Regions from separate parts of the Salinicola sp. 4072 genome, predicted to be linked through region 1. Evidence: predicted binding sites of a transcription regulator. Region 1 holds the regulator's gene; the other holds the start of a gene.
What was found. The regulator LexA, encoded in region 1, represses DNA repair genes until DNA is damaged. The targets are predictions, from matches to a motif close to TACTGTNTANNTANACAGTA.

Region 1 (5,390 bases):
GCAGTGGTGGGTAAGTGCGGGGGCGGATCTGCGCGCGCGGACGAAACATCGGCATCCTTAAAGGGTGAAATCTGGCTTCACTATAAGTCATGCGTCTCGACCCGCTCAAACCCATCGCGGCGCTGGCCGACGCTCGGCATTGGGGTACAATGCCGCTCTCGCTGACGTGGCAGGCCGTGCCGGGGCGCGCCGAGCCCTATCCGTTGTGCTGAACAGGGCTCCAGGGCGTTTCCGAACCAGGGCATGTTTTCGAGTCAAAGCGTCTTTTCGAGTCAAAGCGTCTTTTCGAGTCAAAGCGTCTTTTCGAGTTAAAAAATAGTTCCGAGAGCCATGTCGCACAATTACCGTTTGATCGTTTCCTGTCCCGATCGCGTGGGCATCGTTTCGCGCGTGTCGGGCTTCATCGCTGCCCAGAACGGCTCGATCGTCGAAGCCAACCAGCATTCCGACCTGGATACGGGGCGCTTTTTCATGCGTTACGATATCCAGTCCAACGCCCTGAGCGCGGATGCTTTCCGGGCTTCGTTCGCGCCGATTGCAGATGAGTTCGAGATGGACTGGCGGCTGAGCGATTCTGCCCGCCGCCCGCGGGTGGTGATCATGGTGTCGCGGGAGTCTCACTGCCTGGTCGATCTACTCTACCGCTGGTCGGCCGGAGAGCTAGACTGTGACATTCCTTGCGTGATCTCCAATCACGAGGATCTGCGGCCGCTGGCGGCGTGGCACGGTATCCCGTTCCATCACGTGCCGGTCGATCCTCGGGACAAGGGTCCCGCCTTCGCCCGGACCGAACGTCTGATCGAGGAGGCCGAAGCCGATAGCGTGGTCCTTGCCCGCTACATGCAGATCCTGCCGCCGGATATCTGCCAGCGCTACGCCGGGCGTGTGATCAATATCCACCACAGCTTTCTACCGTCGTTCGCTGGCGCCAAGCCCTACCATCAGGCGTTCGATCGTGGCGTCAAGCTGATCGGCGCGACCTGCCACTATGTCACCGAAGAGCTCGATGCAGGGCCGATCATCGAACAGGACATCCAGCGCGTATCGCACTGCCACACGCCGCAGGATCTGGTGCGCCTGGGGCGTGACGTGGAGAAGTCGGTGCTCTCGCGGGGGCTGCGCTGGCACCTGCAGGATCGGGTGCTGATCCACGGCAACAAGACCGTAGTGTTCTCGTGATGCCTATTGCTTGAGGCTCATGGCGACACCGAGCCGGGATCGGTGTCGTCGAACAGCCCGAGCTGGCGCTGGTCCGGTTCCGGCATCAGACGTACCCCGACGCCCAGCAACCGAACCGGCCGCTCTCCCCGACGCCAGGCGCTCTTCAGCAGTTCATGGAACCGTGCGTGGACGATACCGCGAGCGCCTGTTTCCTGCGTCGTGCTGGCAAAGTCATTGAAACGAATCTTGACGAACTGCTTGGCAATGGCCGGGTCGCCGTGCCGTGCCAGGCGGTCGTGGAGCTTCTCGATTAGAGGCTCCAGTGCCTGGTGACAGTCGACGAGACCGGGAAGATCGTGGTCGTAGGTAGTCTCGACACTGACCGATTTGCGTTCGCGGGAGACGTTGACCGGCCGCTCGTCGATGCCGTGGGCCAGCTCATATAGCCTCTGGCCGAACTTGCCGAACTGATCCAGTAGCCGGTCCAGCGGCTGGGTTCGCAGGTCGTGGCAATTGGCGATTCCCATGGCATCGAGTTTGGCGGCCGTCGCCGGGCCGACACCGTGAAGCTTCTTGACGGGGAGATCGGTGATGAAAGACTCCGTTTCCTCCGGCGGGATCACGAACAGGCCATCGGGCTTGTCCCAGTCACTGGCGATCTTGGCGAGAAACTTGTTGGGCGCGGCGCCGACCGACACGACGATTCCCGTTCGTGCGAGTGCCTCTTCCTTGAGCCAGCGGGCCATCCAGGTAGCGCTGCCCTGGAACTGCGTGACCGCCGTGACGTCGAGATAGGCTTCGTCGAGAGAGAGCGGCTCGACCAGCGGCGTCAGCTCGTGGAAGATGGCCTGAATCTGTCGCGAGACTTCGCGATACTTGTTGAAGTCCGGCGATAGCACTTTCAGTTGAGGGCAGAGACGTACCGCCCGTGCCGTGGGCATCGCGGAGTGTATGCCGTACTTCCTGGCCGGATAGTTGCAGGTGGCGACGACACCACGACGATTGGCGCTACCGCCGATCGCCAGGGGGATATCTCTCAGGGCAGGATTGTCACGCATCTCCACGGCAGCATAGAAGCAGTCGCAGTCGGCATGCAGAATCTTGCGCATGAAACCGGAGGCCCGCGCCTCAATGCAGGCCGGAGCCGTTGCCGCCGCGGATGACGCCGACCCCCAACCCCTCGATTTCCAGGTGCTGGTGTTCGAGATCGACTACGATCGGCGCGAAGTCGGCATTCTCGGCGCTCAACGTGACGCGATTGCCTTCGCGCTGGAAGCGTTTGACGGTGACGTCGTCGTCTATCCGGGCGACGACGATCTGGCCGTCGCGTATCTGCTGGGTGCGGTGCACGGCAAGCAGGTCGCCGTCGAAGATGCCGGCATCCTTCATCGAGAGACCGCGTACGCGGAGAAGGTAGTCGGCACTCGGCGAAAAGTAGTCGGCCGGCAATGGACAGTAGCGATCGATATGCTCGGTGGCGAGAATCGGGCTGCCGGCCGCGACGCTCCCGATGATCGGCAAGCCGGGAGACTGGGGCTGGGACTCCGCGGGCTCGGTCTCGTTGCCATTGGCCGGCAGCCGGATGCCGCGGGACGTTCCGGGGATCATGCGGATGACGCCTTTTCGGTCCAGCGCCCGCAGGTGTTCCTCTGCAGCGTTGGGAGAGCGAAAGCCCAGGGCCCGAGCGATTTCGGCCCGCGTCGGGGGGTAGCCGAATTCGCTCATCGTCTTGACGATGAAGTCATAGACGTTTTGCTGCCGTGCGGTGAGCGGTCTCGCCATTGGTTTCTCCCGGGCCTGTGCCATCATTGTGATCGTCGATCAGGCGTGTTCATGTATACAGCCTGGAATTGTATCCAGTCATTGCCGGTGAGGGAAGTCCTTCGGCGCTCGAGTCGTCGGCGTTGCGACTTGGGCCCGACCAAATGCTGGATTGTGCCTCTTGTCGCGGAATGATTAGAATCGTAATCGTTCTAAGTTGTTGTTCTTTGGTTGCCGTTCTCTGGCGCGAGGTATGACATGGCCCAACCCGATACCGTTACGCGTATTCTCGATACGGCGGAGGTCCTTTTTGCCGAGAAGGGTTTCGCCGAAACCTCGCTGCGCAACATCACTACGCGGGCCAAGGTCAATCTGGCCGCGGTGAATTACCATTTCGGATCCAAGAAGTCTCTCATCCAGGCGGTGTTTGCCCGCTATCTCGATCCGTTCTCCGAACGCTTGAACGCGGCGCTCGACGAGCTGGAGGCCCGCTATCAGGGCAAGCAGGTACCGCTGGAAGTGCTGCTCGAGCAGCTCGCTATCACGGTTCTGGAGGTGCCCGCCGAGCGCAACAGTCTCAAGGTGTTCATGAAGCTTCTGGGTCTGGCATATGCGCAGGCGCAGGGCCATCTGCGGCGCTATATCCAGGAGCATTATGGCGAAACCTTTCGTCGCTTCGTGGAGTGCCTGCGTCTGGCAACGCCGGACCTCCCCGATGCCGAAAGGTTCTGGCGCCTGCATTTCATGCTGGGCACCGTGGTCTTTACCTTGTCCGGCCTGGATGCCTTGCGGGATATCGCCGACAGCGAGTATCAGGAGCACATGTCGGTACGGGAACTGATCCGGCATCTCCGTCCCGTGGTGGTTGCCGGCATGCAGGCACCGCTACCCGAGTCGCTGGAGAAGCTCGGTTCGGCCGCCGAGTAGGCCAATGGGCCCCAGTAGCGGGCTGCCTCTGTCATGCATCCCCCGTGTCGTCTAGAATCGGGCGCTCAATGGTCTCAGGTGTTTGCTATGACTCAACCTCTCGGTCCGGTCATGCTGGATGTCGAAGGCACTCGGCTACGTGATGAAGAGCGGCAGTTGATCTCTCGTGCAGAGGTCGGCGGCGTACTGTTGTTTGCTCGAAATGCACCGGACGTTGCCACTACCCAACGGCTGATCGGCCAGATCCGCGAATGTCGTCCCGATATCCTGGTTGCCATCGATCAGGAAGGTGGCCGGGTACAGCGATTGAAGGAAGGAGTGACACAAATTCCGTCCATGGCCACGCTGGGGCGGCAATTCGCCGAGTCTCCCGAAGCGGCGCTGACGCTGACGCAGGATACTGGCTGGCTGCTGGGTATGGAGATGGCGGCTTGCGGCTTCGATGTGACCTTTGCCCCGGTTCTGGATCTCGACGACGACCAGTCGCCGGCCATCGGTTCGCGGAGTTTTTCGCCGGATCCCGAGGTAGTGACGGCCTTGGCTGGCGCGTTCATCGAAGGGCTTCACGAGGCGGGAATGGTGGCGATCGGCAAGCATTTTCCCGGCCATGGCGGGGTGCGCCAGGATTCCCACTTCGATGTTGCGGAAGATCCGCGCTCGCTGGCGGAGCTGCGCGAGCACGATCTGATTCCTTTCACCCGGCTGGCCGGCAAGCTGGATGGCATCATGCCGGCGCATGTCATCTATTCGGCCTTCGATGATCGGCCGGCCGGGTTCTCGCCCAGCTGGCTCGGCATGCTGCGGGAGGAGCTGGGTTTCAAGGGCGCCATCTTCTCGGATGATTTGACCATGGCCGCGGCGCATGCCGCCGGATCGCCCAGCGAGCGGGCCGAGGCCGCCTGGAGCGCCGGTTGCGACATGGCCGTGATCTGCAACGCGCCCGATGCGGCGCGCGAGGTCGTTGCCGCCTGCGAAGGCCGGCAGGCCCAGCGCATCGCCAAGCTGCGCTATGCGCGCGCGCGTCCCAGCCTCGAATCGCTGGCCGCCATCTCCCGGTGGCGGCGTACCCACGTACGTCTGGAAGCGCTCAGCGAATCCGAATGACGTGCACCGTTTCTCGTTCTTCGGCGGCAGCGCTCGATGGTCTGCCGCCGCTCATTGCATGGTGAATCGTAAACGATGACTCAATCCCCACCGATCGACGCCCTGAGCTCGATGCAGGAAGTCATGGACAGTGCGGACTGTCTGATCGATCAGGCTCAGGTCGAGCGAGCGCTGGACCGCATGGCGGCCGATATCACGCGCGAACTGGGAGACAAGCTGCCGGTTTTCTACTGCGTCATGAACGGTGGTCTGATCACCACCGGGCATTTGCTGACGCGGCTCGGGTTTCCTCTGGAAGTCGATTATCTCCACGCCACGCGCTATCGCGGCGGGATGCGAGGCGGCGAGTTGTTCTGGCGGGTGTCACCGGAAGTGCCCATGGCCGGTCGTCACGTGGTGATCGTCGACGACATCCTCGACGAGGGCGCGACACTGGC
Region 2 (5,390 bases), on a different contig from region 1:
TGGGCCAAGCTGACACCTGGCCGCGTGCGTTACGGCCTGATGTGCAAAGACGACGGCATGTTGATGGACGATGGCACCACCAGTTGCCTGGCCGAGAACCACTTCCTGATGACCACCACCACCGGTGGTGCGGCCGGAGTGATGGAGTGGCTGGAGCTGTGGCACCAGACGGAGTGGCCGGAACTCGAAGTCTACTTCACCTCGGTGACCGACCACTGGGCGACCATGACCGTCACCGGGCCGGAAGCGCGCAAGCTGATGTCGGAGGTGACCGACATCGATCTTTCCCCGGATCAGTTCAAGTTCATGGACTGGCGCGAAGGTAACGTTGCCGGCATTCCGGCCCGCGTGTTCCGGATCTCCTTCACCGGCGAGCTCGCCTACGAGATCAACGTCCAGGCCAACTATGCGATGCCGGTCTGGAAAGCTCTGTTCGAGAAAGGCGAGAAATACGGGCTGACCCCCTACGGCACCGAGACCATGCATGTGCTGCGCGCCGAGAAAGGCCTGATCATCGTCGGCCAGGACACCGACGGTTCGGTCACCCCGGAAGATCTGGGCATGCAGTGGGCGGTGGGCTACGACAAGCCGTTCTCCTGGATCGGCAAACGCGCCCTGACCCGACCTGACACGGCACGGACCGACCGCAAGCAGCTCGTCGGCCTCAAGCCCAGGGATCCCGAGGTCGTGCTGGAGGAAGGCGCGCAGATCGTCTTCGATCCCGAGCAGCGCATCCCGATGACCATGGTCGGCCACGTCACCTCCAGCTACTACAGTCCCAATCTTGGCCACGGGTTTGCCCTCGCCGTCATCAAGGGCGGTCGCGATCGTCTGGGTCAGACGGTCTATCTGCCAATGAAAGATGGCGTCGTGCACGAAGCGGAAATCGTCAGCCCGGTGTTTATCGATCCCAAAGGAGAACGTCAGAATGTCTGAGATTCGTGAATTCGACTGCCGGCCGAACGATCAGACCGGTGCAGAGTCGCCCCTCGCCTGGTCGTTCCAGCGCGGCCCGGGGCCCGTCGCGGACGCGCAGGCCGGGGTGACGCTGCGGGAATCCGCCTTCATGGGCCACCTGATTCTGCGCGGCGGCGCCATCGTCCTGGATGAAGCCGTGCGCGAGGTGCTGGGCATCAACCTGCCGGCGCGGCCCAATACCCTGACCCTGGATGCCAAGGGCGAGCGTTCGATCCAGTGGCTATCGCCGGACGAATGGCTGATCGTGGTCCCCGGCGGCGAAGAGTTCGTGTTGGAGAAAGCGCTTCGCCATGCACTGGGGCAAGCACACTTCAGCCTCGTCAACGTCAGTGGCGGCCAGACCGTGATCACCTTGCGCGGCCCCAAGGCACGCGAGACGCTGAAGAAATCGACGCCCTACGACGTTCATCCGTCGGCATTCCCGGTCGGCAAGGGCGTCACCACGATCTTCGCCAAGACCTCCATCACCTTGCGCCAACCCCAGGTGGACTGCTGGGAGCTCATCGTGCGCCGCAGTTTTGCCGACTACCTCTACCGATGGCTCCTCGATGCCGCCGCGGAGTTCGGTGTGACGGTCGAGCATCGATGAGACAGAAGGCCGATGTGCAATCGGCCTTCCTTTACCCAGAGAGCCCCGTCAGTGGAGAACAATAAAGCGATGAACAACAAATCGACGAACAACAACTGGATCCTCACCGCCCAGTGCCCCAGCCGCCTAGGCACCATCGATGTCGTGACGCGCTTTCTCAAAGAGTCACGCTGCTATGTCAATGAAATCAGCTCGTTCAACGACGCACCAGCCGAACGCTTCTTCATCCGCGTGGCCTTCCAGCCGGACAGGACGCTGACGTTCGACAAGGACCGCTTTGCGGAATCCTTTGCGGCGAGAGCGCAGGAGTTCGACATGACGTTCGAGCTCAGCTCCAGTGCCGAGCGAATGAAGACCGTCATCCTCGTTTCCAAGGCGGATCACTGCCTCAACGATCTGCTCTATCGCTATCGGACCGGCCAACTGGCGCTCGACGTCAAGGCCATCGTGTCCAACCACCCGGACCTGGAACCGCTCGCCAGGTGGCACAACATTCCGTACCACTACCTGCCGGTCACCCCCGAGACCAAGGCGACACAGGAAGCGCAGATTCGAGCGGTGATCGATGACATGGACGCTGACCTGATCGTTCTCGCCCGATACATGCAGGTGCTTTCACCGCAGCTCTGTGACGCCCTGAATGGGCGCGCCATCAATATCCATCACTCGCTTCTCCCCGGCTTCAAAGGCGCCCGGCCCTATCACCAGGCGTATGAAAAAGGGGTAAAGCTGGTCGGCGCCACGGCGCACTATATCAATAACGATCTCGACGAAGGCCCGATCATCGCCCAGGGTGTCGAATCGGTGGATCACGCCTACTTTCCGGAAGATCTGGTCAACAAGGGCCGGGACATCGAGTGTCTTACGCTGGCGCGCGCGATCCAGTACCACACCGAAAGACGCGTTTTCCTCCATGCCCAAAAGACCGTCATTCTCAGCAAGTGACAGCACTCGTCATGGAAGATGACTGAAAGACGATCGGTGCCTCTGAATTCGATACTTCTTGTCCCTGTGCCATAACTCGAATACTGTACACAAATACAGTATTCGAGACGGATCACAGAGTCGCCGCATGGAACTGATCGACAAGCTTTCCATCCTCGCCGATGCCGCCAAGTATGACGCTTCCTGCGCCAGCAGCGGCGCACCCAAGCGCTCGTCACGGGGCAAGGCGGGGCTCGGGTCGTCATCCGGCATGGGGATCTGTCACAGTTTTACCCCGGACGGGCGCTGCGTCTCGCTGCTCAAGGTGCTGCTGACCAACTTCTGCCTGTTCGATTGCCAGTACTGTGTCAATCGACGCTCGAGCAACGTGCCGCGGGCGCGCTTCACGCCGGAAGAAGTCGTCCGATTGACGCTATCGTTCTACCGCCGCAACACCATCAGCGGGCTTTTCCTGAGCTCCGGCATCATTCGCTCCAGCGACTACACCATGGAGCAGCTGATTCGCGTGGCCAGGCTGCTGCGCGAAACGCACCAGTTTCGCGGCTATATCCATCTCAAGGCGATTCCGGAAGCGGATCCCAGACTGCTCGAGGAGGCCGGACGCTACGCCGACCGGCTAAGCGCCAACATCGAGCTGCCGACGCTGACCAGCCTGAAGACGCTGGCCCCGGAAAAAGAGCTCGGCACCATCCACGCCGCGATGGGCCACATTCGCCAGGGAATCGACGCCACCAACGACGACATCGCGCGAGATGCCAGGCACCTGCCGCGCAGCGCCAATCCGAAGCGCATGGCGCCGCGCTACGCGCCTGGCGGCCAGAGCACGCAGATGATCGTCGGCGCGGATGCCACCGACGACCGCACGATCCTCCAGTCCGCCCAGCATCTCTACCGGGATTTCCGTCTCAAGCGCGTCTATTACTCGGCGTTCAGTCCGATTCCCGAACGCCCTGCCGGGCTGCCCCAGGCTGCGCCGCCGCTGCAGCGGGAGCATCGGCTGTATCAGGCCGACTTTCTGATCCGCAGCTACGGCTTTCAGGCCGAGGAGCTGCTGAACGCACCGGGCAATCTGGATCTGGAGATCGATCCCAAACTGGCCTGGGCGCTGGCCCATCGCAATGACTTCCCGGTGGATCTCAACCGAGCCGAACCGGCCATGATCGCCCGCGTTCCCGGCATCGGCTTGCGCAGCGTACAGCGGCTGGTCGACCTGCGACGGTTGCGGCGCATTCGCTATCAGGACCTGGTGGCGCTGCGCTGCCGGCTGGACACCCTGCGGCCTTTCGTGGTGACGCAGGACTACCGCCCCACCGATACCGATCGAGACAGCACCCGGCTGCGTCAGAACCTGACAGCGCCGCAGCCGGCCCAGATGGCGTTGTGGTAGCGCCAAATCGATATCGGAGATAGCACGAAGGAGAGCTCGCCATGCACCGAGTCTCAATGCCTCTGGCGTCATGCGTTGCCTGGGCCAGCGATTTCGATGAATGGCGACAGCAGGCGCGCCAGTTGCTCCAGGCTGGCATCCCGCCGTCCCGCGTGACCTGGCACGATGGCGAGGCGCGCCACGACGACCTGTTCGCTTCACCGGCGGTATCCGAACTACCGCCTGGCCCGGGGGACATCTCGACACCGATAAGCATCGGTCGCGACCAGTTGGCGCTGCTTCGCAACGCTGACCGCTATCGCCCCCGCGGGAGCGAACAGCCACGCTGGCCGTTGCTGTATCGGGTTCTGTGGCGAGTGGTTCAGGGCGATGTGACGGCGATGCATCCCGCCGATGAGGATGGCCGCGTGCTGCACCAGCGCTGGCATGCGATCAAGCGGGAAGCGCATCACATGCACGCCTTCCTGCGGTTTCATCGCTGCGACGACGCGCATGGTGAACGCTATGTCGCCTGGTTCGAGCCCGCGCACGACGTCCTCGACCTAGGCGCGGAGCACTTTGCCGATCGCATGGGCGGCTCGCGCTGGATCATCGCCACGCCGGAAGGTGGCGTCAGCTGGGATGGCACGACCCTCGACTACCGCGTCCCCTGCCCCGGGAACTGGACCCATGAAGCACGGGCGGCCGCCAATCGTTCCAATGCCGACGAAGAACATGCTCTCTGGCGGACCTATTTCGTCAGCACGTTCAACCCGGCGCGCCTCAACCACAAGGTGATGACCCAGCACATGCCACAGCGCTTCTGGCGTCATCTCAGCGAAGGCGACCTGATCCCGGCAATGGAAGCAAAGGCGCGCCACGGCGGCCAGCGCCTGGCGCAGGAGACGAGCGTAGGTCAGCGCCAGGGGAAGACGCTGAGTGTAAAGCTGCCCGCCGACGCCACCCGCCTCCCTGGCCATCAACGAGATGACACGCCAACCGATTGATATGGCGAAATGCCACCTCAATTAGCGCTTTCTTATTCAATCCATTTCTCGAACTTGCCGCATATTGGCGGCGTTTCGCTGGTCGATAGCGACCCGCTGGGCGCTGTTTCCTGTCGCCATCCTGCCATGGGATAGCGGCGGGCCAGCGGTGAGCGTTCGCTCGCCTCGAAACGATGACCGCAGCCATGGAGGCTCGGTCCCACCCTCCGCAACGATGGATGTTACGGCTACGTCATCGCAGGACGCATCGACACGACACTCGTCATGAGATGCCTACATGAATGCCTCCTTCTTGATCGATTACCGCCTGTCCAGCGAATGGAACGGGGGTTTTACGCTCGAAATCTATCTGACCTACCAGGGTTGGGAACCGCTCGATGGCTACCAGCTCGATTTCGGCCTCGATGCCGAGCTGAATACGCTCTGGGGCGCCGACCGCTACGAGACGACGCAAACCGGTTACCGGATCGAGGACGACGGCCAGCTCGTTCCCGGCGAGACGGTA

Region 2: R3F72_RS00220 (putative DNA modification/repair radical SAM protein) is a predicted target of LexA. The motif match lies at 2,594-2,613, and genes of this name have one in related genera.

The regions. Positions count from the first base shown of each region.
Region 1 covers NZ_JAXOVV010000017.1:6,949-12,338, forward strand. The annotation lists gene R3F72_RS12265 (ribonuclease J) at 1-49, opposite strand, end outside; gene purU (formyltetrahydrofolate deformylase) at 331-1,179, shown strand; gene dinB (DNA polymerase IV) at 1,197-2,270, opposite strand; gene lexA (transcriptional repressor LexA) at 2,290-2,943, opposite strand; gene R3F72_RS12285 (TetR/AcrR family transcriptional regulator) at 3,181-3,849, shown strand; gene nagZ (beta-N-acetylhexosaminidase) at 3,937-4,953, shown strand; gene R3F72_RS12295 (hypoxanthine-guanine phosphoribosyltransferase) at 5,029-5,390, shown strand, end outside.
Region 2 covers NZ_JAXOVV010000001.1:48,022-53,411, forward strand. The annotation lists gene R3F72_RS00205 (sarcosine oxidase subunit alpha family protein) at 1-936, shown strand, start outside; gene R3F72_RS00210 (sarcosine oxidase subunit gamma) at 929-1,567, shown strand; gene purU (formyltetrahydrofolate deformylase) at 1,637-2,512, shown strand; gene R3F72_RS00220 (putative DNA modification/repair radical SAM protein) at 2,640-3,899, shown strand; gene R3F72_RS00225 (TIGR03915 family putative DNA repair protein) at 3,941-4,885, shown strand; gene R3F72_RS00230 (cellulose binding domain-containing protein) at 5,163-5,390, shown strand, end outside.